DNA from 3 places in the Parabacteroides sp. APC149_11_2_Y6 genome. Region 3 is predicted to be linked to each of the others. Evidence: riboswitches for the same ligand, from Rfam matches in the RefSeq annotation. Region 3 holds a riboswitch; each other region holds the start of a gene.
The links. A riboswitch is a leader RNA that binds a small molecule or an ion and turns the genes downstream of it on or off. The one in region 3 is predicted to bind cobalamin.
Positions count from the first base shown of each region.

Region 1: it holds a riboswitch for cobalamin, as region 3 does, so the genes downstream of both, ACGE0T_RS01955 (porin family protein) here and ACGE0T_RS12055 (TonB-dependent receptor) in region 3, are expected to answer to the same signal.
Region 2: it holds a riboswitch for cobalamin, as region 3 does, so the genes downstream of both, ACGE0T_RS00310 (TonB-dependent receptor plug domain-containing protein) here and ACGE0T_RS12055 (TonB-dependent receptor) in region 3, are expected to answer to the same signal.

Region 1 is NZ_CP173709.1:459,534-469,853, reverse strand. It holds gene ACGE0T_RS01965 (glycosyl hydrolase) at 1-2,309, opposite strand, end outside; gene ACGE0T_RS01960 (AraC family transcriptional regulator) at 2,482-3,414, shown strand; gene ACGE0T_RS01955 (porin family protein) at 3,465-4,058, opposite strand; cobalamin riboswitch at 4,327-4,595, opposite strand; gene ACGE0T_RS01950 (MFS transporter) at 4,615-5,919, opposite strand; gene ACGE0T_RS01945 (DUF4922 domain-containing protein) at 5,916-6,848, opposite strand; gene ACGE0T_RS01940 (glycosyltransferase family 2 protein) at 6,854-8,311, opposite strand; gene ACGE0T_RS01935 (hypothetical protein) at 8,859-8,990, shown strand; gene ACGE0T_RS01930 (hypothetical protein) at 9,098-10,072, shown strand; gene ACGE0T_RS01925 (hypothetical protein) at 10,150-10,320, shown strand, end outside.
Region 2 is NZ_CP173709.1:84,992-95,311, reverse strand. It holds gene ACGE0T_RS00325 (translocation/assembly module TamB domain-containing protein) at 1-3,147, shown strand, start outside; gene tamL (translocation and assembly module lipoprotein TamL) at 3,144-5,468, shown strand; gene ACGE0T_RS00315 (clostripain-related cysteine peptidase) at 5,639-6,859, shown strand; cobalamin riboswitch at 6,961-7,214, shown strand; gene ACGE0T_RS00310 (TonB-dependent receptor plug domain-containing protein) at 7,248-9,248, shown strand; gene ACGE0T_RS00305 (YncE family protein) at 9,268-10,320, shown strand, end outside.
Region 3 is NZ_CP173709.1:2,884,692-2,895,011, reverse strand. It holds gene ACGE0T_RS12070 (ankyrin repeat domain-containing protein) at 1-452, shown strand, start outside; gene ACGE0T_RS12065 (PepSY domain-containing protein) at 544-2,022, opposite strand; gene ACGE0T_RS12060 (hypothetical protein) at 2,035-3,315, opposite strand; gene ACGE0T_RS12055 (TonB-dependent receptor) at 3,328-5,691, opposite strand; cobalamin riboswitch at 5,830-6,033, opposite strand; gene yihA (ribosome biogenesis GTP-binding protein YihA/YsxC) at 6,218-6,814, opposite strand; gene ACGE0T_RS12045 (sodium:solute symporter) at 6,816-8,279, opposite strand; gene ACGE0T_RS12040 (SpoIID/LytB domain-containing protein) at 8,553-9,866, opposite strand; gene ACGE0T_RS12035 (OPT family oligopeptide transporter) at 9,942-10,320, opposite strand, start outside.

The DNA of each region.
Region 1 (10,320 bases), 2.4 Mb from region 3:
CCCTGTTGCGGTAAGATATATCTTTTTCCGGTTTCAGCATCCCATAGCCACGCCTTTTTGCCTTTAACGGCATCCGGAAAAACAACATGAACATCATGCCCTTTCTCTATATGCAGGTTGGTAAAGAAGAATATATCCCGGTTTCCTGATTTATAATAATTCTGCGTCAGGAACTTATCCGGTTTATCTATCTGTACATAAGGTGTCAGTTCCAATTTCTTTTGTACCTTTTGATACCATTGGGTAAGAGGTTCCGTATCGGAAGGAGCATCGACTAAAACAAAACGGTCCGGATATTTTTGAGTAATCCGGTTTATTACCGTCTGTACCTCAGCATCTTTCCGAGCGGCATTGCTGAATCCTACACTTTTATAAGGACGTGTTCCTATACAAACAATCTTACCCCCTTTCTTTACAAAGTCCTCCAACTTCCCGGCTGTTTGAGGGTCGAGACTTTCCACTTCCATGAGCAACAATGTTTTATAAGCTCTCGGACCAAAAGCCAGTTGTCCGTTCTTTACAGTGCTTTGCTGGATGACATGTTCACTTACATAATCGCAACCATTGCCATTCTCATGCAAGTTCTCCCATAAATCATGTGCATATGCAGGATGCCATTTTTGAGGGAACGGGTCACGCTGCTGTCCAAGCGTCGACCACATATCTTCCAATGGAGGCAAGATGGCTATATCCGCCTGCTGTACGCTATTCTGCATAAGAGCGGAAAGACGGGCTTTATAGTCGAGCCAGTTACGCAAATAAGGCCACCAAGTATTATTTTCACTGAAATAAGTTCCATATTTAATCCATCCGGGGAACGGCGCCTCTTTGGGACTGTAGTTGAAACCATGCAATATGGACTGGTTCACACCTGATATATTGCTCATATCCCCGGCAACCTTTATTTCTTCCAGGGTTGTTTGGAAAATATATACGACGTTTGTCATTTCTTCACAGCTTACCACCCCGTTGCCGGCCAATAAAGAACCGGACGCAACAAATTTGTTGACCATACTGTGCGCACGTCCGGAATAGGAATTCCGGTCATCCAATTCTTTTCCCATATTATCGCGCATCCATGTTTCACATTCCGGGATGTCGATAAACATAGCCGATTCCAATGGATGCAATGCCCTGCCGTAGGCTTGTACTCTGGATTGCAGGCCATTGGAATGGCACCATTCATTCAAGGTATCTATAAAATTCTTTTTAAAAAGCTCAATCTGGAACCGTTCGAAATCATTCCGAACCCGGTTAACCACATTTTCCGTCACCTGCGCAGAAAACTTGCTCCCGTATTTTTCAGGAAGCGGATCGCCCATGTGACCGATTTTACGTATTACATAAGGCAAATAGGGTATTAACGAATAACCGTACCGGCGTTCGAACTCATCCAACAAGGCATCACTCCAGTTTGCGCCTTCAAGTTCAAAACTATCTACAAATGCAGCCCGGATTTTGCCTTTCATCCCGGGCGAATTAAAATGTATCTTTTCCGAGAGCCTGTTCAGGTAGAACTTCACCGCCTCTTTATCGAAATGGTTAAGAACCGGTCCTCTTGCCCCTGGAGCCCCTTCGATAACGTCCATGTAACCTGCAAACTTAATGAAGCAATACAACACATATTCACCGGCAGGGACATTCAATGATATCTGTTCGTTTGAAACCAGTTTATCAAAATAGACACCCTCGGTAAACTGTTCCACATGTTTAGGCAGTAACCTGAGATACACCAGTTCTTTCCGTGGATGTGGATTTGACGACATAATCGGTGGATTCGACCGCTTCAGAATTTCATCGCGGGCAATGGAGAATACTTTCCCGTTGCTTCCACCGTCGATATCGATAGTTTCAACAGTCAGCATCTGCAACTGTTTATCCGGTGGAAGAAATTCGCCGCCAAAGGGCCAGCCGGAACCGCCAATCATATCGCAGACCAGTCCCCGTTCCTTACAGGCTTCTGCTGCAAAGCGAATGCTGTTCGCCCACTCATCACTCAGATAAGGGCGTTCGGCATATCCCAAAGTATCCACATCTCCCGGGTAACGGATCGAATTTATCTCGACACCGCCTATGCCTATTTGCTTCATCAAATCCAGTTCACGCAGTATTTCTTTCTCATCTACCCGCGTGCCATTCCACCACCATCTGACATAGGGACGGTACTTACTTTCAGGTTCAGCAAAAATTTTATAGAGATCCCCCCTGGTGTGTTTAAAATCTGACTTTGCCGGAAGTTTCTGGGAATACACAGGTGCAAACAATGCTGTGAAAAGAACAGAAACCGCCATCTTCTTTAATAAACCCATAACAAAACAATATTATATAAGTAGTTTTACAATCCAAATAGCAAAATTCCACATTTTACTTTTCAATAAAGCATAAAAGTTTGTTTTTTATACATGATTTTCTGACAGTATCATTTTATCCGTTGATTTGCCTATATTTGCAGATGTCTCTACAAATGTCTGGTACCATCATATGAAAAATAAGAACCTATTCAAATATCTTGTCAGCAGTGAAAGAGATTTACTTTGGGGATTGATTGTCGATAATGTAGGACAAGCTGAAATTCCTAAAGATTACACAACTTACCCTCCCAAGGTAGGACATCCCGAAGACTATTATTTCACCCCTCAAAACGGGCGGATACTTGACAATTACCAGCTCATTTACATATCACGGGGAAAAGGTACTTGCTTTATCTCCCAAAATGAAAACATTCCAATCGCAGCCGGCGATATGCTGATAATACCGCCTTACACCTGGCATAGTTACTTTCCGGATAAACAAACCGGATGGCAGGAGTATTGGATCGGCATGCACGGACCGAATATAGATGCAAGATTTAATAACGGATTTTTTAGCACAAAGCAGTTTATCTATAATATCGGACTACGGGAAGACATTATCCAGTTATACAACCAGGCAATGGAATTGGCGATTTCCGAACATACCACCTCCCAGCAAGCAGTAGCCGGAATCGGAAACCTTATTTTGGGGATGACTCTCTATTATAATTCCAACCAATTTTTCACTAATGATATTATCCTGAAACGAATCGGCCAGGCACGTATTATTATGAGGGAAAACTATCTGACCGGAATATCACCGAAAGAAGTGGCACAGCAAGTGAATATGGGATATTCCTGGTTCAGGAAACTTTTTAAAGAATACACGAATGTCTCCCCTACCCACTTTATCTTGGAACTACGACTACAGAAAGCTAAAAACCTACTGTTAAATTCCTCTCTCAGCGTCAAGGAGATTTCTTACAAAATAGGATATGAAGATGCGACTTATTTTACGGCTCTCTTCAAGAAGCATACAGGTTTTACTCCTTTAGGATACAGGGAACGATTCTCTTCCGCAGAAATACAGGGAAGAAAAGAAGATAAAAAAGAAAGGGGCTGAGAAAATGCTCCCGGCCCCTTCGCATATAGATTTTAAATAAATTCCTCGTTTCAAAACAGGATAGCCGCTGTGATTGACCAACCACGGTTCTTTCCATTCAGGTTTAGCTTGGAAGCACTATAATCGTCGGTCAAGCCTAAAGCATAGTTAAATCCGACCTGTACATGTTTAACAACTTCCACACCGGCGCCAAAGTTCAAACCTGCACCAAAAGTATGCGCTTTCAACTGGTCGCCAACAGCAGAGCCCAAATCCCAGAACTTCTCGCCGCCGACACGGAAACTTACATACGGACCGGCAGAAAAATATCCTTTGATGATAGGCAAACCGAATTTCCATTTCACGTTTACAGGCACATCAATATAATCATTCTTTACATTTTCATTATTTGAATTCTTCAATCCGACACCTTTCTGGGAATACAGGATAGCACCATCGAAACCCAGTCCGGCTATCGGAACCATGATTTCAGCCATCGGACCGATATTGAAACCTGTTACATTTCCACGGTCTACAACACTTGCATTAAAGTGAACCGATGAAATATTCACGCCACCCTTGATACCAAATCTTATCTGGGATTTTGCCGGTATGGCTACTAATGCCATTGCGGCAAGTAGTATAAGACAATAAATTTTCTTCATTTTCATTTTCTTAATTAATGTGATACAAATAAACGCACTTTTCAGATAAAAAACAAATATTGGTATACAAGTGTTCAATCGATACAAAAGGAAAGCATGAACCTCTTTACGGAGCTCATCCCGTAAGTCGATTCATGCTTCTTTTCCTAATTATTATGGCAAAATAATTAAAAACGAATCATTTGGCTTATGGGAAAACTGGAATAAAAAGAATAACTGAAGCTGTTGTGAAGACATCATTTGTTCTCTTCCGGCCTTTCCTCGAAGCCGTCGAAAAATATGCCTTGCAGGTCTTCTGACTTACTTCCGGAATGGACGCCTTCCCAACTTTTCAGTTGACAGTTGACAGTTGATAATTGACAGTCATATCTGTCTTTTCTCATTTGTCCATTGTCAACTCCTACGTCAGTGGCTTTAAGTGTTGCCCAATCCGTTAATGAAGTTCACAGCAGCGGGACTGTCCGGGATTTCCACCCGATTCCCTTTTAATCCTTTTCCGCAGAAAGCGAATCAGGAACAATGCATGCACAAATATAGAAATTTATTTCCGGTATATTTAATCTGCCTGTTCTTTTTTACTCTTTTTTCCAAATTCAGGGTCAATTTTCAGAAAAGAGGTAACCAACAGAGTGACAATACAGCAAGCCATTACCCACCAGAAAAAATTTACATAGCCCAAGTGTTCCTGCAACCAACCGGAAATCATGCCGGGAAGCATCAATCCCATAGCCATGAAAGCCGTACAAATGGCATAATGTGCCGTTTTATATTCCCCATCAGAGTAATAAATCAGGAAAAGCATATAAGCGGCAAAGCCAAAGCCATATCCAAACTGTTCGATAAACACACAAACGTTGACTATCAGCAGGTTTTCCGGCAAAGCCATACTCAAATAAATAAATACGGCGTCCGGCAACGTAATTGCCAAAGCCATCGGCCAGAGCCATTTTTTCAATCCTCCTGTAGCTGCTGCAATACCTCCTAAAATCCCCCCCAGCACCAGACCGATAGTTCCCACGGTGCCATAAGCAAATCCAATCTCTACAGTTGTCAATCCCAGACCACCGGATTCACGTGGGTCTACCAGAAAAGGAATGACTAATTTAGCCAACTGAGCTTCCGGAAAACGGTACAACAACATAAACAGAATACCAGCCAATGCTTGTTTCTTTTTAAAAAAAGAGATAAATGTTCCAATAAAATCGTTGAAAATAGAAGAGGCTTTTACCGAGCGGTTCGGCTTGTCTGTATCCGGCACAGGTAAAATAAAAAAATGATATACAAATAAAGCCAGAAAGATAGCAGTCAGTATAAAAAAGGCAACAGACCAGGTGAATGATAAATCATTTGTCCTGTTCAGTAAGAAACCGACAAAAATAACAAGCAACCCCTGCCCTGCGATAGTTGCTATGCGGTAGAAGGTGCTGCGTATCCCTACAAAGAATGCCTGTTCGTGCGAATCCAACGCCAGCATATAAAAACCATCCGCCGCTATATCATGCGTTGCCGAACTGAATGCCAGCAACCAGAATGCCGCCAAGGTAGCCTGAAAGAAAAACGGAGTAGGGATGGAAAATGCCACTGCCGCCAAACCTGCACCTATCACTAACTGCATGGTAACAATCCACCAACGCTTCGTTTTCAGCAAATCGATAAACGGGCTCCACAAAGGTTTAATCACCCAGGGCAGATTAAGCCAACTGGTATACAGGGCGATATCGGTATTAGACAATCCCATCTGTTTATACATCAGCACGGCTATTATCATTACTGCCACATAAGGTATTCCTTGGGCAAAATACAAGGATGGCACCCAGTACCAAGGGGAAATGGTTTTATTCAATGTGGGTTTATATTTCATAACGCTTTTATTTTACGGACTATTTCATCTTTTTGTTCTTTTGTAATCGCAACTTCTTTCAATATACATTCAAGGTCTTTAGCGGTTATCTTCTGAAAATCCTTTTCCAATGGGGCAACAAAAAAACCGGCCATCTCTACGGTTGCCGGGCTAATCAGGATATTATCCGGTTCTGCGGCATAGAAGCAAGACGGACGCAACTCCTTACGAGGGAAAATAAACGAATACCATACATCTTCTTCCATCCAGGTTACGACATTCATCATCGGTTCATAATCCCCTTCTTTTATTTCCAGTTGGGCATACAACATTTCAAATGCTTTAACCGCCTCATCCCAACGGCTGGAAGCCAGCATAAACACAGGACACAGATAATTATCCAATGCATAAAGCATGGTTGCCTCCCCTCTCCAAACAATTTCCTTGAGAGCTTTCGTCCAATTCCATTCAATCGGCAAAGAACCTGCTCCCACTGCCTGAAAATGCATATGGTCCGGAGCAGAAGCCCCACATTTAGGACCATTATAAAAAATCACATAATCAGGGAAATCGGCTGCCAAAGAAAGCATCTCTTCATAATAAGGCAAAATCTGCTGTTTGTCGTGCCAAAGAGCCGGCACTGTGAGATGTTTCTCAAATATAGGATACGGATTGACCAGTATTCTGAAAGAATCACGGTAAGGGATACTCTGCTGCTCTTCCGGGCGGTTACAAAAGAAACAAGGACGCTTTTGTAAAGAAGCCGCATCTATTTTAGCAGCAGAAGAACGTATTCGTTCCGGATTAAATTGTAAGATAATGTGGAAATCATTCACTTCAAACATGCGGGTTTGCGTCTGTCCCAATGCGACATAATTATCACTGGCTAATTTCCAGTCGGATAACTGGTACCGGCGTAAGTCTTCAACCTGCTGTTGTAATTCATTCATACGTTTTATTGATTTAAGAGCATCCGTGCCTGAAGTTCCCAGGTACGAATACGATCCTTATAAGTATTATAGTTATTCATTTTCACAATATCGAGTGCGGCATCGGAATTATCTTCCCAGCGACGACAGAGATAAAGCACATCATACACACGTCCAATCTGCCAGTTCCGGGAAATACGCAGACCTAACGCATAATCCTCACCATAACTGGTATTCGGCAGGTTGATACGACGCAATACCGGAGTATAAAAAGCTCGCGGTGCCCCCAGCCCGTTGATACGCAATGCATTATTACGCCCGTTATCCGGTGTCCATTCTTTATGGTCGATAATACCCGGTGGAATTTCATTCATCCGGAAATCCGTCATCCGGTAAGTACCTACCACCATTGCACAATTCTGTTCATAAAAGGCATCCACAATCTTTTGCAAAGTATCGGGACCGCTGTATACATCGTCGCTGTCCAACTGCACGGCAAATTTTCCACAAGCCGGATGATGCACGCCGGTATTCCAGCAACCGCCTATCCCCAAATCTTCCCGGTCCGGTATGATATGAATCACCCGTTCATCCGAAGTATATTTCTCTATGGCTTCGGATGTCCCGTCCGTTGAATGATTATCTATGATGATCAGATTAAATTTAAAATCTGCCTGTTGGGTAAGCACCGAACGGATTGCATCTTCTATGGTTCGTATACGGTTGCGTACCGGGATAATAACGGATGCCTCGTATTCAAATTTGCCGGCATCGAAAGTGATGGGCTCGAAGACCGGAGGCAGATAGCCTCCTACACGTTTGAGGTATGCGGTACATACCGTTTCCATTTCTATCTGTACCGCCCGGTTTTTCGGGTCAACGTAATCGAACAGCTTCTCTCCGCTCTTACGCGTATCATCCGCCACTTCCGAATAAAGGTACTCATTTATGTGTACCAGTTCAGACAGTTCGGAGACACGTAAACGCAGGTCATACAACCCGGCAAAATGATAATCCGTATCCATTGCAGCTACCGCTTGTTTCAAAACGGCAGAATTGAATAATAGTATGGAACCGAAATTAAAGTCGTCACGCAGGCTACCTTTTTGATAATCAATCACCGGAGATGGTTTATATTGACCTTCGTTTACCTGATAATGGTCGGCATACAGCATTCCGGCTTTTGTATCGCCAGCTATGGCAATCATCCGCTCCAAAGCAAATTGTCCGGGTTCCAGTGTTGTATACTTTGTATATAATAATGTATAGGCTGTATCCGCATGGGCAGCAATCGTCCTGAAAGAAGTAGAGGCATTTATATTTTCAATGTTCAGCAGCTCACATTCATCCGGCACTTCCGAACCGGGAATCCGGGATAACAAATAGATCTTGTTTATACAAGGCTCGCTTTTCAACAGCTTGATAGTGGCATCCGCCTGTGCCTGGGAGATATAAGGAATAAAACAATTTATCTTCTTCATAATGCATTACTGTAATGTTACAAAGGTAACGACAAAGAAGATAAGAGATAAATTTATTTCACTATTTGTGAGCAGCTATTTGAGGTATGCGTACAAAAAGTCCTTCTGGGAGTAGATATATCGGTCCGCCAGACAAGGAAAGATATAAATTACTAAATATCAGGAAAATACATAAAAACAAATGACTAAAAAAACGTTCGTTTATTTTAGTCATTATCTCATCGTTTCTGTTTGCAAAGATAATCCCCTTTTTTAAAACAACCAAACAATAACATCAAGATTATCAAATAATTTGACTTTTGAATAATCCACCTCACTCGATAATTAATTTTTAATAATACGACTAAGATAAACGAACGTTTTTTTAGTCTTTATAAGAATACAACAAAGATTGAAAAAATGCAATATTATCATTATACTCCATCAAAAACATCCATTACACAAAATACACGATAGGGTAAAACAGATAAAATATTTTCAAATTCAATAAAATGGGATGATTTCATATTATAACAATAACAAACATATTACAAATTTAAGCTTATTTAAAATGAAAAGACAATTATTTACTTGGTGCTTATGCACATTGGTTGCATTGGCCGGATGCATACAAGCCAGTGCACAAAAAGAAAAAGGAATCACTTTTTTTAGTGAAGGACAATTGGGATGGGATTTTCCTTAGGAGATGAAAGCGCAAGTTATCTTCAGTAGAAAATTAATATCCCTACTAAAATCTTATGTATACTGTCTCGAACAATTAAAAAACATCACAATTAATATTAAGTAATCATGAAAGTAAAAGAATTTTTCCACAAAAACTTCCTTTTCCTATTTGCGGTAGGAAGTATTGCAACCACCTTCACCGCTTGTAACAATGATAATGAAGACCAACCAGTAGTCAATGTTCCCCAACTAACAGGAGAAATAACCTTCGACCGAAATAATATCGGAGTAGGACAGCCGGTAGGAATCTCCTTCAAGATACCCCCAAAACCTGAAGGAGTGGAGTTATGGAAACCGAATTTTGCCGTGGAGCCGAACGAAAATGTTACTACACCGGTAAAAATCCAGCAAACAGATAATTTGTTGAAAACCACTTATTGCTTCAACGCAGCAGGGACCTACATAGTTAGCGCAATAGTAGACTATAAGTTTACTTATCCTGATGCCGACGGAAAAAATACCCGCCAAGACACAGTGTCCAATACAGTAAAAGTGATTCCCTGCGATATACGAAACTCCTTTTGGGGTGAAACCAAAGATGAGACGAAACTCAACCTACTGGGAAAGACTCCGGAAGAAGAGACCGACACACTTCTGACATATGGAGGTAAGGATATTAAAACATCCTTTGCTGGAACAATTTTCGTGAGTTCCTCCCAATCGGGAGTAGTTTATGAATACCAGGACGGCAAACTATCAGAAGTGTCTGAAATAGAAAAATATACACAATCCACTGCCGTTCCTGCACGCCTAATGGGGCAAATCTACAAGAATGTGTTGAAGGCCGGGGGAACTGAAGATTCTGAAAAACGCTTCTGGTTTACTGAGAACGAAGACCGCTGTCAAACACTTTTCGATGAATGGTTGAAAACTTCTGATCTCGAACCACTCAAAGAAATGGATGAAATCTTCATGCAAAACAAAGGAGCTGTTGTAAATTTCACTTTCAAGCTGAGAAACAGCAATTTATTGTTTGTATTTAACAACGTACCTGAAACGAAACAAAGTAGTGTATTGTTTACATATACTCCCTTCCAATAAAGTATTAATAGGAGGGGATATATATTGAAAATCAATAGCTATATTACTTATTCGATACAAACTTTATTCTACTTAAAATGAAAAGAAAACTATTTATATTTTGCTTATGTACATTAGTTACATTGGTTGGATGCATGCATGTAAATGCACAAAAAGAAAAAGGAATCACTTTTTTTAGTGAAGGACAATTGGGATGGGGATTTGCCTTAGGAGATGAAAGTGCAAGCTATCTTGGAGTACAAGCCCAA
Region 2 (10,320 bases), 2.4 Mb from region 3:
TTCCTGCCCCAGGACTCCCTTTACAGAATGACGGTCTCGCTCCATGCCGAAGGAAAAGGATATGACCCGTTTTCCGCCCGTACCCATGCCAAAGTTGATGGAACGATAAGCGATATTTTATACGGGGCATCCTCCATTGCAGATGTAACCCTGAAAGGCTCACTGGAAAAGAATCTTTTACTGTTTGACCTGAAGAGCTTATATCCGCTGGCAAAAATCGATATGTCACTAAATGCTACTTTGCTAAAGAAAGAAATCAAAGCGATGCTGATTGCAGACGTGGATAATCTCGATTTATATGGTATGCATCTGATGACAGATTCGCTGGCAACCTCTTTCCAACTGTTCTCCGAGGCTAAAACGGATATGGGGAAAAACAACCTGATAGATGTTACGCTGGGTAACTGGGAATTAATTACAAATACCGGGAAATTCCGTCCGAAAACACTTACCTTACATGCCCAAAGTACGGTAGACACGACACGGGTATCTTTCCATGCCGGAGATTTAGGCATTGTTTTGACAGGAAACACGGATATTGAAACACTGGCTGATAAATTCACGAAAATCAATAATAACATAAACCAGCAACTCGAAAGGGATTCGATCATCGACCTGCCGTCATTCCGTCCGTTAATGCCGGATATGGATCTGCGGATTACAGCAGGGAAAGACAATCCTATTTACAACATCCTTCAGGAAGAGAACATCACATTCAATAACCTGCAAGTAATTGCATCTACTTCTCCGGAAGACGGATTCCAAATGGATGCCGACCTCTTTTCGTTAATGCAGGATACCACACGTATAGATACCATTTGCTTCAAAATGCACGAAGACTCTCTCGGACTACTATATGACGCAAGAGTGGTAAAAACAAGATTCCGCAAGCAATCTCCGTTTACGGCCGGGCTTACCGGAAAAATACGAAGTACATTTGCCGATGCGGAACTTCGCTATACCGACGGGCAAGGCAATACCGGTATACATATCGGATTGCGTGCTGATAAGGAACGGGAAGGTTTCCGCCTGCACCTGTTCCCCGAAGACCCGATCCTCGTATTCCGTCCATTCCAGCTAAATCCGGATAATTATATCCTGTACAAAAATATAAAAGATATTGCCGCCAACGTGCGATTTTCCGGATTGGAGAACTCTTCCCTCTGGATACACTCTTTGCCGGAAGATGGAAAAATGGAAGAACTTCATGCCGAGTTATCTCAAATCGACCTGAATCTGATCTCCAAGAGTTTCCCGGACTTGCCTGCTATGCGGGGGCTGCTGAATGCCGACCTGCAATATGCCCCGTCCGACAGTAATTTCCTGGTAGTAGCCGACGCTTATATAGACAGCCTGTTCTATGATGGAGGAAGGGTCGGAGAGCTTATGTTCAATACGGTATATTTGCCTACGGGAAAAAACAATCACCAGGTGGATATGCACTTATTCCGCGACCAGAATGAAGTGGCTTCCATCATGGCTCACTACACAGCCGGAAAACAAGACCATATAGATGGGAACATCAACATTACCGACCTTCCTCTGGAAATGGTCAACCCGTTCATTCCCGACAATATGGCTAAACTGAGCGGTAAGCTACAGGGAGAAATGGAGATTACCGGTTCCAGCAAGCTACCGAAAGTAAATGGTAATATGCGGTTAGACAGTGCGGCAGTGTACGTTACAGCTGTCGGAACTTCTTTCAATTTCGACCCCAAAGAAATTAAAGTCAAAGATAACCTGATGGATTTCGATAATTACAGTATCTATACCTCTACCACGAATCCTTTTGTCATAGACGGAACTATCGACTTCCATGATCCGGCAAAAATGCTTGCCGACCTGCGTCTGACCGCCCACGAAATGCAATTGCTGAATACAAAAAAGACGAAGGAAAGCATGGTATATGGGAAACTGCTTGTCAACCTGAACTCTACGTTGAAAGGGCCACTCAGCACCTTGATGATGCGCGGAGAACTGGAACTCCTGGGAGGAACGAATGTGACCTATGTCATGCAGGAATCCCCGCTTACGGCACAAGACCGGCTTGCCGACCTGGTTACTTTTGTGGACTTCTCCGATACATTAATTACCCGTACACGCAGGCCTGAGTCGCCTCTGCCCATCGGCGGGCTGGATATGTTGATGACAATCCATATCGACCAGTCGGTCCGTTTGAATGCAGATATTACCCCGGACGAATCCAGCCGTATACAACTGGAAGGCGGAGGAGATTTGTCTTTCCAGTACACAACACAAGGAGACATGATATTAAACGGGCGATACACCCTGTCCGGCGGAACGGTAAAATATGCCCTGCCGATTATCCCGCTGAAAGAATTTAATATACAATCCGGAAGCTATGTGCAATGGAGCGGCAACCCGATGGACCCGATGATGAACCTGACGGCAACGGAACGGGTAAGGGCATCCGTCACGATAGGAGAACAACCGGCACGTCTTGTAACTTTCAATGTGGGAGTTGCTATCAAAGAAACGCTTGAAAACCTGCAACTTCAATTTATTATTTCCGCTCCTGAAGACCAAAGCATGCAACAGGAATTAGCCAAACTGGGTGAAAGCGAACGGGCACAAATCGCAGTGACCATGCTTGTTACAGGCATGTACCTGAATGTAAACGATAAAAATTCCACATCCAAGAAGCCGAGCCTCGATATGGGGTCCGCCCTGAACAGCTTCCTGCAAAGCGAAATTAACAATATTGCCGGTAGCGCACTTAAATCGGTGGATATATCCCTTGGTATGGAACAATATGATGAAAACGGAACAGCCGGAGGAGGTTCAAGAACAGACTTCTCATTCCGTTTTGCCAAACGGTTCTACAACGACCGTATCAGCATTATTCTCGGCGGACGTATCTCTACCGGGCAAAATGCCAATCAACAGGGACAGACACAGCCGTTCATCGATAATGTATCCATCGAATATCGTTTGGATGGCAGCGGCACCCGGTATATCAAACTCTTCCACAACAAAAACTATGAAAGTTTATTGGAAGGGGTAATCACGGAAACAGGTGCCGGTATCGTACTCCGTAAGAAAATGCGCCATCTCCGTGAACTGTTTATTTTTAAAAAGAACAAGGTAAAACCGGTTAAGGAAGAAAAGACAGAAGAGACAAAATGAAAAAAGAAAGATACATATATCATATAGGATGTTTAGTGCTATCATTTTTGTTAGCATTCCTCATGTCCTGCTCCACTACCAAGAATCTGCCCGAAAACGAAGTGCTCTATACGGGTATTAAAAAGATTGAGGTCGAAAATCAAGACATCACCCCGGAAGGAGAAGAGGCGCTGTCGGAAGTCGAAGCGGCACTTTCTTACCCGCCTAATAATGCATTATTGGGAAGTTCTTCCATCCGTATTCCTTTCCCGTTCGGACTGTGGGTATATAATGCTTTCGTAAATAAAAAAGGTAAAATCGGGCAATGGATATTCAAGAAACTGGCGAGTAAGCCTATATATATCAATACGGTCAATCCGGAGGTAAGAACCAAGGTCGCCTATAATCTGCTTCGTGAATATGGATATTTCAATGGAGCGACTTCCTATCAGATAGATCCAGACCCTAAGAATCCGAAAAAGGCAAAAATCACTTACAAAGTCGAAATGAACCAGCCGTATACTTACGACAGTATCGCTTATGTTAGATTACGTCACCGGGTCGATACATTGATACAAAAAAATATAGGAGACAGGCTTTTAAATATCGGCGATAATTTCAATGTTACAAAACTGGAGGCGGAAAGACAACGTATATCTTCCCTGCTCCGTAATAACGGATATTACTATTTCCGTCCTGATTTTATTACCTATCAGGCAGACACTTTACTAAATCCGGGCAAGGTCGCTTTACGTATTTCTACAAAACCGGGATTACCCCGCACCGTATTACGCCCCTGGAAAATAGGTGACGTTTCCGTCTATCTGAATGGCTTCGATTATGAAATGCCCACCGACTCCGTTCGTTATAAAGACCTGACCATTTATTATGAGGGAAAACTCAGGGTACGTCCCAAGGTTCTTTACAACCGGATAAAGTTCCGCCCGGGTGAATTTTATTCGCAACAACAACAGGAGAAAACGCAGACCGGTTTTTCGCGCCTGGGAGTCTTCCGATATTCGGAAATGCAATATACCCCGAAGGATACTTCACGCCGCTGCGATACACTGAATCTAAAAATCAATACGGTATACGACCTTCCGCTGGATGGTGAATTAGAACTGAACGTAACCTCCAAAAGCAACGGGCAATTAGGTCCGGGCGCTATTTTCAGTGTCACCAAACGTAATGTGTTTGGCGGAGGCGAAACTTTCAATGTCCGGTTGCGCGGTTCTTATGAATGGCAAACAGGAAGTCACGTTGTCGGCAACAGTTCTACAATCAACAGTTGGGAATTAGGAGTGAACACAACGCTGACATTCCCACAGGTCCTTTTCCCAAAACTGGTAAAGGGGGATACGAAATATCCTTCCAGTACCTCTTTCCGTATCTATATTGACCAACTGAACCGTGCCAAATTTTTCAAGATGCTGGCATTCGGAGGAAGTGCATCTTACGATTTCCAACCTTCGGCAACCAGCCAGCATTCCGTAACTCCATTCAAACTGACTTATTCGTTGTTGCAACGTACTACCGCAGAATTTGACTCTATCATAAATGTAAACAGGGCATTGGGCTTAAGTTTGGAAAACCAGTTTATTCCCGCAATGGGATATACCTATACCTACGACGATTCTCCTATCACCAGTAAAAAGAATCATATCTGGTGGCAGACCTCTATCACGCAGGCTGGTAACATAATCGGGGGGATTTATGCCCTTACGGGAAGCAAGTTCAACGAAAAGAACAAAACGCTGTTCGGGAATAAGTTTGCACAGTTCGTAAAGTTGACCAGTGAAATCCGTTATAATTACTATCTGGGAAACAGGCAGCATCTGGTAGGACGTTTAATGGCAGGGGCAGCCTACAGTTATGGAAACTCGGATATAACTCCCTACGGCGAACAATTCTATATAGGAGGAGCCAACAGTATCCGTGCCTTTACAGTCCGCACCCTTGGTCCCGGAAGTTATCATCCTAACGATACACAATACGGCTACCTGGACCAAACCGGAGACCTGAAATTCGAAGCGAACCTGGAATACCGTTTCCCCATTTTAGGAGACCTGCACGGGGCTGTATTTTTGGATAGTGGCAATATCTGGCTAATCCGTGAAGATGAAAACCGTCCGGGCGGACAATTTGAACTGAAAGACTTTTTCAAAGACCTGGCACTGGGAACAGGAGTCGGTATACGATATGACCTGACCTTTATTGTTCTCCGCCTGGATTTGGGTATCGGTATTCATGTTCCCTATGAAACCGGCAAAAAAGGATATTACAACATTCCCAAATTTAAGGATGGACTGGGACTTCACTTTGCCATTGGATATCCGTTCTAAAACAATTACAGCTAATTCTAACAGCTTGTCATATAATAAACTATCCTTTTAAAAGGTTGTTTTTCAAAAAATATAGTGACGATACGGACCCAAAATGTGACAATTTATCCACTATCTCATCTTTGCAAATGATACTTTTGTTTCGAAATAACAACTATTTAAAAACAAAGATGAAAAAGTTCTACTTTTTATTATTATTGCTATTTGCCGTTGGATTTACAAATTGTAGCAAAGAGGATGCTCCCGATGTACCTCCCATAGATCCGAATGAAGCCAGACCACATGCAAAAACGAATCGTACTGTTTTAGCATATCTGGTAGGAGATATGAGTTTATGGTATGCGCTGGAAGAGACTGTAAACCAAATGGAAAAAGGCTGGGATGATGATATAGATGGAACCCTATTAGTATATCTTGATAATTCCAACCATTTAACCCAATTCGGTCAGCCGGTATTATTGGAAATCACGCACGATACGACAGACATGATCGTCAGCAAAGTAGTCAAAACCTACGAAGATCAAGATGCCGGAAATCCGAATGTAATGCAGACTGTCTTGAGTGACGTCGTCACTCTCTATCCGGCAGAGTCACAAGGATTGATAATCGGAGCACACGGCAATGGTTGGTTACCCGGAATAAAAAATGACAGCGAAACCAAAGGTATAGCAGGTCCGGACCGTTATGGAAGTACACTGGAAATTGCAGACCTGGCAAAAATACTTCCTGTAAAATATGATTTTATTATTTTCCATGCCTGTAATATGTCCAATGCCGAAAGCGTTTACCAGCTACGGAATAAATGCGACTACATAATGGCTTCGGCTCTCCCTCTTCCCGGATACGGATATCCCTATGAAACAATTATCCCGTATCTATATACTAAACCACATGCAGACTTGTACAAAGCTGCCAAGCTAAGCGCTACAGACTATAGTACTAATAAGAATAAAAATACTTTCGATGGATTTACCGTTGCCATAACAAAAACATCCGAATTGGAAAATCTGGCAACCGCAACCTCCAAGCTACTGGAAAGTATAAATATGAGTTATGACGAAATGCGTCATACTCTTAATGAAAATAAAAATCTCGTTGATTACTACGAGTCTATTTTACTGGATATAAGTGGGTTATATTTCCTATCAGAAAATGAAGATTTAAAAAACACATTTAAAAACGCAATAGACAAAGCAATCATACAATTTTACTTTGTTCCGGGAGATATTTCAGAGCAAGAAGAACTTATAAGAATAGCGGATTATGGAAGCGGCCTGTCTTTTTATTTGCCGATACTCCGGAATACTCCGGGTTTAAATCAGATAAATACCGCATTCAAAAACAATTATGACTGGTCCAAAGCAACTGGTTTTGATAAAGACAGGAAATAAAACAATTGAATAGATACTCTACTTGATGAATCCTTAACAAATACACCTGTGGGGTATCCGGTTTTTCCGGATACCCTTTTTTTATGTTCAAAAGAATTATATCTTTGCACGCAGATTATGGTGTAACAGTACCGTTTCCACGGTCTGTTAGTAAAAGGGAAGCCGTTGAAAGTACGGCGCTGTACCCGTAGCTGTAAGTTCTGAAACCCCGGCAAAACTCGTTGCCACTGACAAATAGCCAACAAATGGAAAGTTCAGTATAACTGTCACTTGTCCACTGCCAGCTATTAAGTTGGGAAGGTAGCCGAAATAAGGGAGAACAAGCCAGAAAACCTGCCATAATCCTTTATACAATCTCTCGGGTGAAGAGGTTGATAAATCGATAATTATGCAGAATACGTACATCAAGAAGATTTTAAGCCTGCTATTATTCTGGCTTAATGGCATTATGTTTTTACATGCCCAAGTCGACACGACTAAGACCTATCAACTGAAGGATGTCGAGGTTGTCGGTAAATCGCGTCCGTCTGTAATGCGCGAAACCACTCCCCTGCAAATAATGAACCGCAACAGTATTGAAAGACTTGGCGTGCAGGATTTATCGGAAGCTGTAAAACGTTTTTCCGGTGTTACAGTGCAGGACTATGGCGGTATCGGAGGTTTAAAGACTGTCTCCGTTCGTAGCCTTGGAGCCAAACATACGGCTGTCAGCTATGACGGCGTAACCATCACCGATGCCCAAAGCGGGCAAGTGGACATCAGCCGATTTTCTCTGGATAATGTAGAAATGGTATCCCTATCCATCGGGCAATCCGACGATATCTTCCAGACAGCAAGAATGTATGCATCGGCAGGGGCGCTGAGTATAAAGACAAGTAGGCCCAGATTTCAGGATAAATCATACAACCTTTTTGCAAAAATTAAAGGAGGCTCTTTCGGGCTGTTTAATCCGGCAATCCGTTATGACCAGAAAATAGGAAATAAATGGGCTACGACTTTATATGCAGACTGGCTCAGTGCCAAAGGTGATTACCCTTTTACGCTGATTAACGGAAAAGAAATAACAAAAGAAATCCGTAAGAATAGTGATACTTATGCGTTACGCCTCGAAGCAAATGTATTTGGTGATTTTGGAAAAGGAGGGAATTTAAAAGGGAAGGTATACTATTATAACTCTGAACGTGGACTCCCAGGTTCTGTCATTCTTTACAACGACAATGCCAAAGAAAGGCTATGGGACAAAAACTTTTTCACTCAATTTCATTATGACAATCAGTTTACTGATTTCCTCAAATTCCAGGCCAGTATTAAATATAACTACTCATTCAGTAAATACAGGGATATCAATGATAAGTATTCAGGAGGAATGCAGGAAGACCTGAACACACAAAACGAATACTATGGTTCCGCAGGCATTTTATATACGCCTTTGCAATATCTGTCTTTTACATTGAATACGGATATTGCACGTAATACGCTTGAGAATAATTTTATAGACTCGCCTCTCCCCAAACGCCTGACGTCACTTACGGCAGTTGCAGCACAATATAAGAGCCCCATTCTTACAGCTACGGCGAGTTTATTAGGTACTTACATCACCGATCAGGTAAAACATGGAGACCGTCCGGAAGACCGTAAACGACTTTCTCCGGCAGTAAGCCTATCCTGGCGCCCCTTTGCAGGACAGGCATTCCGTATCCGCGCCTCTTACAAAGATATTTTCCGGGTACCGACATTTACGGATTTATATTACCTGCGAATGGGAAATACCAATCTGAAACCGGAACGTGCAACTCAATATAATATCGGAATGACATGGAGTGGTGAAATCGGTTCATTCATACGTTCATTCAGCTTGTCTGCCGATGGGTATTATAATAAAATACACGACAAAATAGTTGCTATCCCCAATATGTATATCTGGAAAATGATGAATATGGGCGAAGTTGATATCAAAGGGCTGGATGTCAATCTGAGTTCAGAGATTCCTATAACTTCTAAAATCTCATTAATCCTGTCATCGGCATACAGCTTCCAACATGCCATCGATCTTACGGACCCCCAAGAAAAAAATTATAAGGACCAAATACCTTATACACCACGTCATTCGGGTTCCGTATCCGCATCTGTAGAAAACCCATGGGTAAATATTTCTTATACATTGGTAGCTGCAGGAGACAGATATGCATTACCTCAAAATATCGAAAGCAATTTAATTAAATCTTATATAGAACACAGCATTTCTGCGAATCGAAGTTTTACTCTAAAGAAATGCACGCTTCGTCTACAGGGTGAAATACTAAACCTTACAAACAAAACATACGATATTATTCAATATTATCCGATGCCCGGCCGCTCCTGGCGCCTCAGTTTGAGTGTAACATATTAATAGTAAAAACAGAAATAAAATGAAAAAAAGAACATTCCTTTTTATGTCCGCACTTTGTGCACTGACATTATTCTCTTTCACTGGATGTGAGAAAAACAATGATATTCCAGATGACGATGATTCCGTAGAAAAACTAAATGGTTTCATTTTCCTAAACAGTGGAAATAACGGAAATAATAATTCCGGATTATCCTACTACAACATGTCTACAGCCAAAATAGATGTTGATGCATTCAAAACAATCAATAACAGAGGTTTAGGTGATACTGCCAACGACATAATCAAATACGGCTCAAAATTATATATAGCTGTATATGGCTCAAATACGATTGAAGTTCTGGATGAAACAGGCGAGTCTATTAAACAAATAAAATCAAGTGGGGACGCAGCTCTGCAACCTCGCTATATGACCTCTTATGAAGGGAAAATATATGTATCCTTATTCGATGGCTATGTGGCACGTCTGGATACTGCAACATTAGAGATTGAAAATAAAGTAAAAGTAGGACGTAATCCTGAACAATTAGTTGTTGCTAATAATAAATTATATGTGGCAAATTCCGGAGGTATGGACTATAATACTCCTGTAGGATACGACAAAACTGTTTCCGTCATCGATTTATCTTCTTTTACAGAAATAAAAAAGATTGAAGTTGTTACTAATCCAGCCAATGTTGTAACAGATAATCAGGGAGATGTATATGTGGTTTCTTTAGGTAATTACGGAGATATACCTAATACATTCCAGCGTATCGATACACAAAAAGATGAAGTATCCGTAATTACTGAGACTAAGGCAACAGAACTGGCATCTACAGGTGATAAATTATATATTCTGCATTCACAATACGATGCAAACTGGAACCAGACAATTTCATATATCTGCTACGACGCAACCAACGAAAAAGTTATCAGCAATAATTTTATTACAGATGGAACAACCATTGCTAAACCGTATAAAATCGGTGTTGAACCTTCTACCGGATATATCTATATCACTGAGTCCGATTATAAAACCAATGGGGATATTTATTTCTTTAATGCCAGTGGAAAGAAACAATATCAATATTCT
Region 3 (10,320 bases):
GTAGCGGGTGTGTCTTTGAGCAATTGGTTAGATACTTCAAGTTCGATATGGCTCGTGAAATTCTTGAGAATGGATATGATATATCGGAGTCAAGTTCTTTATTGAGCGACATGGTAAAAGAAGACGACTATAATACCGACACAGAATTTACGAGGGCTGTTTTCCTGATTGAAAATGGGGCGGATGTCAATGCGAAAACGATTCGCGGTACTCCGATTTTTCATGCTATTGGATGGGGAAACCTAAAATCAGTAAAACTATTATTAGACAATGGAGCAGACATAAATATTAGGAACCAAGAGGGAGATACGCCATTGTCTTGGGCTAAAAAGTTAAGGGAAAGTACGGACATAAATATTAAAGACCAAGAAGTTAAGGCTGATGCATTAAGAGAGAGAGATGAAATAATAGCGGTGTTACTCAAATATGGGGCAATCGAAGACAATGAATAACGCTATATAGTTATGGTTTTTCCAATTCATAGTTATGATTTCAGAAAATTATAACTATGAGTTAGAAAAATGGAGGGTCTGTGTGTTTCGTCTACGGCTTAATTTTATCCTGTTTTTTACGCCGTAATTTACGCCTGATGAAACGAACCCCCAACCAGATACCTGTGGCAGATACTGCTGTACCTCCAAGGCAAAGGAACCAGATAGCAAAAGTCCATAAAGCGGGACGGTCTATCAGGTACTTTATGTTGAGATAATGGAAACCGCTGAATATCCATTTCTTCACCATTTTATTTTTATTGAGGTACCGGATGTAGCTGGTTTTGGGACTGATATAATAACGGCTGTGGTCGGTATCATTTACTATTACTTTGTATGCAGGTAAAGGTAATTTGTTATCGCGGGATAGATAATAATCGTCATATTCATCCTTCAATATGATTTGGAACACGGCTTTTTCTCCGTGTATCTGGCGGATGCCTTCTTCTATTGTTTTTTCGGGGATAAAAAGTTCTTTTGCTGTAGTGGAAGATGCGTCAATAAAACGTTCTTGCTTGCCTTCTATAATTTTGTAAGCCGGAATATTCCGGAAATGAGTCCAAATTACTTCTTTTAATTGGGGGTAGGTTTTCCGGAGTTCCCTGTAGTCGAGTTTGTAGGCATCTGCCGCAAGCGGTTTCTTTCCCCACATGCGTGAAGGGTTGAAAATATAATTTCCATTGGTATTAATTATCCATTGCGGAATGCGTTGCATGGACATCATACCGCTAATGCCCCAGGTTACCAGGAATATGCCGAACATAAGTCCCATTATATGATGAATCCGGTACCACGGTTTACGGTAAGGGCTTTCGAATGTTTTCTTATTTTTATATCGTTTGACCAGTGCATAAATACCGACATAAAGCCCTGTTAATGCGGCAAGCAGACAAATGGCTCCTCCGATAGTAATACTCAGTTCCCAAGTATCGACATCTCTCCGGATACAAGGTAGATAGAATTTGTGAGGGATAGCACCAAGCCATGCCCAGAAGCGTCCGGAAGCATCTGTAAACTGTTGTACTTCACCGGTACGTCCGGAGATGAATAACTCATGTTTTTCTTTGTCGGCGAAGTAGAATTTGTACATAGGTAAAGCACGTTCATAGCGGGAATACAGAACCCATTGTTCGCGTTGATGCAGAGTGTCTGTCTTCAGGATAGGTGCGTTTACCCAATTTTTTGCTGTTTGTTCCAGAAAGGGAAAAGTAATGGGTTTAATCTGTTGTTGTGTGTCGGCACAAAAGGTATAGGTACTGTCTTTTGTGGTTAAGGAGATAAGGGTTTGTTCCTGAAATTGGCGTACCCGGATGTTTTTAGCAGGTCCGGGTACGCGTTTCAGAAAATCTTTTATATCCGGTAATGAAGAAGGAAGCGATTCCATTTTTTCATAAAGCAGTTCGTCTGTTACATTTGGGTAGGGATGATAAATGAGTACCAGTCCTGAAACGAACCACATAAAGAAAAACAGGGATATGATACAACCGGTAATCCGGTGTGAACTGAATAGAAATTGGCGACCCTTCTTCATGACAATCTGAATTTATTTTGTATCTGCATTATCTAATAATGTGATACGATTGAATGTATAGCCTTCGGTAATCGTCAAGCCTTTCTCTACACTGCCCGTTTTATTATCATAAATATAAACACAGGGGCTTACATCTTTAGGATTGACCCCGATATAGGTTTTATCTGTGGTAACAAGTGAACGTTGGGAGAAATTGCCACTGCTGAACGGTAAGTTCTTTCCTTCATATTGAATCTCTCTTTTCTCATCTGAAGCTAAATCCAGGATAGCATAGTAGCAATTATAGGTAGAGCTTCCCCATTGATTCGTGCCGGTATAAGTAGGGTCCATAATGTAAAGAAGAGCTTTGCCTTGTACTAAAAAGCTGGCAGTTACAATCTTTCCCTGATTATAATTATATCCTATATAAGACTTATCAAAGTCCAGTTCTCCTTTTTTTATACGAAGTAAACGGCCATATTGTTGGGTCGTACTTGGTGCATTGGGGATTACATTATTGCAAGCCAGATACAGGTTTTCATTTTCGTCGAAGAACATTTTGTCCTGAAGCAATTCGCCATAAGCAGTTCCTGCCATTTGGTCTGCACGGTCTTCTTTTACTTCTTTTTCAATGCTCATATCCTTAGCATTGATGAAGGCTGCGTAAAAGTTTTTCGTTTCTTTTTTGTGTTGGAAGAAATAAATAATCCGGTTATCGGATTTTCTATATGCAGCCAGACCGGAAGAACTGAACTTATCACCTTCGGGTATTTCTAAACTTAATTCTCCTTCATCCAGAATACTCATATCTTCTGCATTCAGTTTAGTCCATATTACTTTGTTTGCAGAACCGTTTGCAGCCATAATCAGCAACGTATTGTCATCCAACCAGGCATGTGTATAAAAACGGGTTTTGTATGTGTTTTTTTTGAATGGTTGTTCGGCTATGACTTTTAATTGATTGTTTACAATCTGGTATTTGGCAAAGCGGTCTGAAGCAACGGGAACCTGATAGTAATACATCCCTTTGATTATCGTTTCCTGTTTAATTGTCGCTGTTACATCTATACCGTCATTTTTGAAATCGATAATAGGCTGAACAGTTAATGAGTCTACACTCTTTACTAAAATTGTACTGGTGGAGCCCATTCCTCCGGAACCTCCTACAGTAACCCAGATATCAAAATGAGTAGTAGAAGCTTCCGGTGTATCCGGACCGTCTGGCATCTTTGGGTCATCTTTCGAACATGAGTTAAAAGAAAGACAGAGTAATGTCGCTGCAAAAGCGCAGGCAAGTGAATGAAACTTTTTCATCGATATATGATATTAATTAATGAATAATCTGAATTTGCAGAAGAACGAACGTCCCGGTTTCTGGAGCATATAGTTGTCGTATACAGTTTCATCCAACAGGTTATTGCATTCCAGAGAGATGTTATACCGTTCCTTATCCCATGAATAGGAGAGTGCAGCACTATGTAAATGCTGTGTCGGAATCTTGGATTTGCTGTCCAGACTGCCATAGCCTTCCCAGGTCAGGAAAAACCAATGGATATACTGGTAATTGTAGCTTAGGCGCAGCTTGCTGTTTTTCAAAAAGAGGTTGTGACGGGTGAAACTAACTTCTGCATTGCTGAATAACCAGGGACGATTGGGTACTTTATTATTATAGGTGACAGATGGTTTTCCATCTGCTTTGAGTTCTTGTTTATCACGGGCATCTTGATAGCTGCAATTCACAATTGCTTGCAGACAGTCTTTCCAATTGTACCGGACTTCACCTTCTATTCCTTTAATGTTTACGCTGGATACGTTGTCGTATTGCATCATGCCTTCCATTTCCGAAACTACGGCATGGATATAATCGTCAACATTCCGGAAAAAAGCATTGGCTTCGTAGTACAGGAGATGTCCAGGAGCCAGATGAATATTTCCGTAGGTTCCCAGGTTTACATTGTTACTGTTTTCCGGACGCAGTTTTACGTTTGCATAGATTGTTGTTCCGTTTCCGAGTAATTCCCTTGCCAATGGAAGGCGAACGCTATGCTCAAAAGACACTTTAAAAGCCAATTCTTCCAGAAAAGAATAGCGGGACCCTATGCCATAGCCGACATGATTTTTTGTGGAAGAAGATGCTATTTCGTCGGAACCGGTAATCCAATACAAGTCTTTTTGCTGAATATTCAAGTGGTTGATATAGTCTTTAACGAAAAAGGTATTGTTCATTTTTCCGTTAAAGAATGACTGGTTGTAGGAGAGACCTAAAATATGTTTTGCCAGTATGTCATTAGTGGGCTCAAATTCGGTATCGATTTCATCATACCGGTTGTTTCCCGTGCGGTTTAGCAAGTAGTTCAGATTGAAGGAATGATAGGTGTTTAATCTGTAATCGAGGTTTGTACGGACAATGGTAAGCGGGCGTTTGTAATGGCGCAATGAGCGATCGCGTCCGGTGATTTCATTGCGTGCGCTTTCAATGTAAGTTCCATCCCAGGTATATTTACGGAATGCGGTATCTGTTGTAAGCGAATGATCCCATGTGTGGGAGAGTGATGCGTTTAGTTGCAGGTTCTTTAGAAGGAAGTTTTTCTTTTGATAGCGGGCGGATATATTCCAGGCATCAGCTTCCCTTTCAGCCATTCCATATACTTTGCTTTGGATAGAACCTGTTTGTAATTCCTTATTTACTTTTGAATATGAGGCGGCAACAAAGAAAGCATCTGCCCACGATTTATTGACAACGCCGGCTTCCAGTTGAGCCAGTAATGAGAAATAGTCATCGTGAAACCGTTTACGGTCCGCCAGGATATATTTGCGGCTATCTGCATCCCAGACTTCCACGCCTTTCATGGTGTAATCGTTTTTTGAATAATTTACACCGACAGTCGGTCGTAGAATAATCCCTGTTTTCTTTTCCACATATTGTGCGTTTAAATCAGCTTTATGCGTATGAAAAGAACCTATCCCATAGGAAGCATCCAGATAGTTTTGTTTATCTTGTTTAGTGATGATATTAATGGCTCCACCTAGAGCGTCTGCTCCCAAGCTGGCAGGAACGACTCCTTTATAAATCTCGATCCTGTCAATAATATTGACAGGCAAATTTGCGAGGGAGACACCGCTTCCTTTTGTGGAAAGGGGCATGCCGTCGATAAAGTAACGAACGGAATTACCGGACATCCCGTTGATGGAAAGATCGAAGTCCGAACCGACACCACCTTCTTCCCTGACTTTGATGCCGGTCGTTCTGTTTACTATCGTGTTCAGGTTATTCAGTGAATTGATGGTTGGTTTTATATCCAGTGCATTTACTGCGAATACACCCTCTTTTATCTGTTGGCTCTTGGATTTTCCATATACTTCGACGGAATTCAGGTTTACAGTACTTTCTTTAAGTATAAAATCTTGTTTTTTACTGTTTCGGAGGTCTATGTTTGTCTTGATTGTTTCATAGCCTATATAAGAAACAGTAATCGTATATTTTCCGGGAGAGAGGGATAAGGAGTACTGCCCGTTGTCTTTCGAGTAGGTTCCGGCAGTTGTGTTTTCTATTGCAATTGTAACTTGCGGGAGAGGGGAGCCGTTCTTTTCCCTGACAGTTCCTGATAAACTTACTTTTGTTTGTGCGTTTATATTTACCTGAAATAAGCCGGTAAACAGTAGTAATACTAATAATGCAAGACCTTTCATTCTTTCTGTTCCATATTAATTTTCAACACCGGCTTTCGGAGGAAACGCAATGGAACATACCATCAGATAAAACTTTCTTGGTAAATAACGGAAAATTCTCTGTAATGATTGTTCGTCAGCTCTATTCCACGAAAGCTTGCAACGATAATTATTCTGGCAGGTCTTCTGACTTACTCCATTTCCGGATGACCTTCCCGTCCTTGCAGGACAGTGGTAATGAGTATTATCCGAAAATTTTGGTGGAGCTTACAGCAGCGGGTCTGTTCAGGATTTGCACCTGATTCCCTTTTCATCACTTTTCCGAAGATGAGGAATCGTGACACCAAAATCGTTACAAAGGTAAAAAAATATATGAAATAGGATAAAATAAAAGAATTTTTTTAGACATAGTACCGGTGGCAGGTCAACTGTACTCGGCGGGGCGGGGCCCTCTCGGAGCCGTTATTGGACAACAGCTCCGGTAAAGTTGTTGGCGATTTCCAGACCACCTGTACTTTTCTTCACCCCCTAAGTTGTCGTTGAAGTATTATAATGCTTTATTAATAGTTTCAATGTAATTCAGGATTTCATCCCGTCCGTCTTTCTTTTCGGAAGAAGAGAGCAACATGGGGGGAAGTTCTTCCCAGGTTTCGAGAAGTTTTGCCTGGTAAGCCCTGATATTTTCCTGTAAACGTCCTTTGCTGATTTTGTCGATTTTAGTGAATATGATGGAAAAAGGAATGCCGTTTTCTCCCAGCCATTCCATAAACTCAAGATCTATTTTCTGTGCCTCATGACGGCAGTCTATCAGAACGAACAGGTTGGTGAGTTGTTCGCGTTCCAGGATATAATCTTCAATAATACGCTGGATATTCTCGCGTCCTTCTTTCCCGCGTTGTGCAAAGCCGTAACCCGGAAGGTCCACCAGATACCATTCGTTGTTGATAATGAAATGGTTGATAAGCATAGTTTTTCCCGGTTTCTGAGAGGTCATGGCAAGACCTTTTTTACCCGTCAGCATATTGATAAGGGAGGATTTGCCAACATTGCTTCGCCCGATAAAGGCATACTCCGGCAAGTTTCCTTCGGGGCATTTCTTTACGTTTGTATTACTGATAACAAATTCTGCACTTTTAATTTCCATATTATGTTGTTTTTATTGTTTTATGTTTGACAGAAGATAACCACAATCCCAGAAATGTGAGCCCTCCGTTTACCATCAGCATTTCGTATCCGAAAGTATATCCGGTAATCTGTTTTATCGAGTAGCCCATCCCATAGCAAATGAAAGGGGATAAAATACAGATATAGGGTACGTATTTATCACGCGGTACCTTCTTGGTAAATAGCCCGAAAACAAATAATCCCAGCAGAGGACCGTATGTATAAGAGGCAATTATGTAAATGGCATCTATAATGCTTCGGTTGTTTACGGCTTTAAAGATAAGAATAATTATTGCAAAGAGAGCAGAGATAAGCAGGTGTACTAACAACCGGGTACGTTTTGCCTTGCTGGCTTCCTCCTTTTGTATCCCCAGAATATCCACACAAAAAGATGTGGTCAATGCTGTTAATGCCGAGTCCGCGCTACTGAATGCCGCCGCAATAATCCCTATCGTAAAAAAGATAAGGATGGAACTTCCCAATATACCGGAGGTACAGAACATCGGGAGGATGTCGTCGTTCAATGCAGGAAGCGCGATGTTTTGCTGTGAGGCAAGGGCAATCAGCAAGACTCCCAATGAAAGGAACAGGAAATTTACGGGGGTAAATGCAAAGCCGTAAGTATACATATTTTTCTGGGCGTCTTTCAGGCTTTTGCAGGAAAGGTTTTTCTGCATCATGTCCTGGTCTAACCCGGTCATGACGATAGTAATAAAAATACCGCTGAAAAACTGTTTTACGAAATGTTGCGTGCTATGCCAATCCTTAAATTCAAATATCCGGAAATGGGGACTATCCCGAAGTGTCTGCACCATGCCCCCGAAGTCCAGTTCCATTTTATCTTTTACCTGCCAGATAATGACGAGAAGCATGGCTACGAGACAAAGTGCCTGTAATGTATCTGTCCAGATAATCGTTTTAATACCGCTTTTATAAGTATACAGCCAGACAAGGAAGATACTGATAACCACCGTTACGCCAAATGGAATGTTCCATGTGCTGAATACGTAATTTTGCAGGATAAGTACCACCAGATAAAGCCTTGCCGCCGCTCCGACAATCTTGGACAGCAGGAAGAAGGAAGCACCGGTTTTGTATCCCCGCCGTCCGATTCGTTCATCCAGATAGGAATAGATAGAGGTAAGTTGAAGCTTGTAATAAAGGGGCAGCAGCACTTTGGCTATCAGGATATATCCGAAGAAAAAACCGAATACAGTTTGCATATAAGTCATATCGATGCTACGGACCATTCCTGGCACGGAAACAAAAGTAACGCCGGAAAGGGATGTCCCGACCATGCCTATCGATACAATATACCAGGGAGATTTCCGGTTCCCTAAAAAAAAGGCTTCGTTGCTGGAACTTTTTCTTCCAGTAATCCATGCAATCAGGAGAAGGAGGCTGAAATATGCCGCTATAATGAAAAGGATAATATAACTATTCATGCTTTATGAGAAATTTGGTGCAAAGATAAGATTTACTTGTTTAGCAGCCAATGGCAGCAAGAAGGTTGTTTGGGCGATAAAATAGCCTGTTTTAAAGATAAAATCGGTTTTTTTATCTATATAATTTGGAAGGTGAAGATATTTGTTATTCCTTTGTAATCGCTGGAGCTCGTGAGAGTTAAGGCAACCGGTTTACACAGAACCGGAAAACAAATAGGTAAACACAAGAAAAGTAAGGGCTGTAATCGGAGACGATTCACAGCCCTTATCTATTTAATATCGTTTTTCTATTACAGCTCCTTTGAAATAGTGGGAGAGGATTTGCTTGTAGTCGTAGCCTTGTGTACTCATTACGGCAGCACCAATCTGGCATAGTCCTACTCCATGCCCCCAACCGGCACCATAGAAGGTGAATCGTTGGGGAACGTCATATTGTAGTTCTTCCTTGTCTACTACAAATGCCGAACTGTATAAATGCGTTTCAGACAGCGAACGCCTTATTTCCAGTTCTTTTCCGATTGTGAATGTGCGTCTTGAACCTACAATTTTCAACTTTTCAATGCGGCCGGATGTACCTCTTTGCAGAGGAATCAGGTCAAGTATATCGCCGAATGTCATTCCGGTTTTACGATGCAGCAGGTCAGAAAGTTCCTTTTGTGTGTAGGTAACCTGCCAGCGGTAGAAATCGGTTGTTTCCTGATCGTAGTTGTTTAATATCTGGCTAAGGATATTTTTATCAGTTGTGTTGCAGAACGCGTCCGGCGTAGTTCGTATCCATTTGTCCGCTTCTTCTTCGTTGGTAAGGTCCGGAAGTTCATTTTTCGCGTTATCTCCGACCGCAATCAGGTAGGAGTGGGGAATGGGTTCCCAGCAATGTTCGAACTGTTCGGTTACGCCTCCGCAACATTTGGAAAAGCGGGCATCGCAAATGGATTCGCCATCGGTCAGTACCTCTCCGCGGGTTTCGCGGACTACTTCTTCGACAATAGGCAGGGAGGCACGGGTTATTCCCTGGTAACGCTGACAATGGTCGTCGGCACAAACATCGAAGTGTATATGGTCTTCGCGGTCGTACCAACGGATGAGTTGCTCGTTGTCGCGATAGTAGCTCTGGTATTTATTCTTACTTTGAGCCAGATAAGCATTCTTTTCCACCTGGGCTAATAACCAACTGCGGGAGATGACAGCATGGGCTTTCAATAATTCTTTGGAAGCTGTAACACTCATTTCGGAAGAGATAACACTGGTAAGATATTCTTCCGCATCAACCTGGTTAATGAAAAGAATCCCTTCATTGTCTATGATTAGGTTCAGGGCTCCCCTGAAACGTTGGTCCTCTTTCCGTTCCCAATGGAAATTAACGCCGATGGTAACGGCTTTCAATTCAAAAAATGCAGAAGGGGAAGCCGGCTCAAAAAACAGTTCCTTATAAAGTTTCCCATTGTACACAATATTACCGTTAACAAACAACACTCGCTGCTCGCCTTTCAGAAAGTTTCCCGTTTCCGTGTGGATATATTCCTCATGAAAAACGAAAGAGACAGCTTTCTCCGTCATAATTCCTACGTTAATAATTGGTGCTTCCATTATTCACTATATTAAAGTTGTTTTATTCTCTTCACCCGCGTTTTCCCATCTGCATCATTATAGAATATTCGCGTCTTATTCTTCCTTCTTAGCTTTTAATGAGCTTACAGCCAAATAGCCTATCAGGGCGATGTACATTACGACTGCCAGTATTTCCGCTAAATTGCTTTCCGCCCATTCTACATTAACCAGGTTGACTCCCGCAAAACGCATTGCTGCACTGACAACGCCCATCAATGCTCCCCCGGCAATGAAACCGGAGGCCAGCAAAGTACCTTTTTCAAGACGGATGCTATTTAATGCCTGGTCCTTGCTGCGACTGCCTACATACCAGCTGATGGCTCCACCTATCAGCAACGGAGTGTTTAGTTCCAGTGGAATAAACATACCCAAAGCAAAAGCCAAAGCCGGGATTTTACAGAAGTTCAGGATAATTGCTAAAACGGCTCCAATC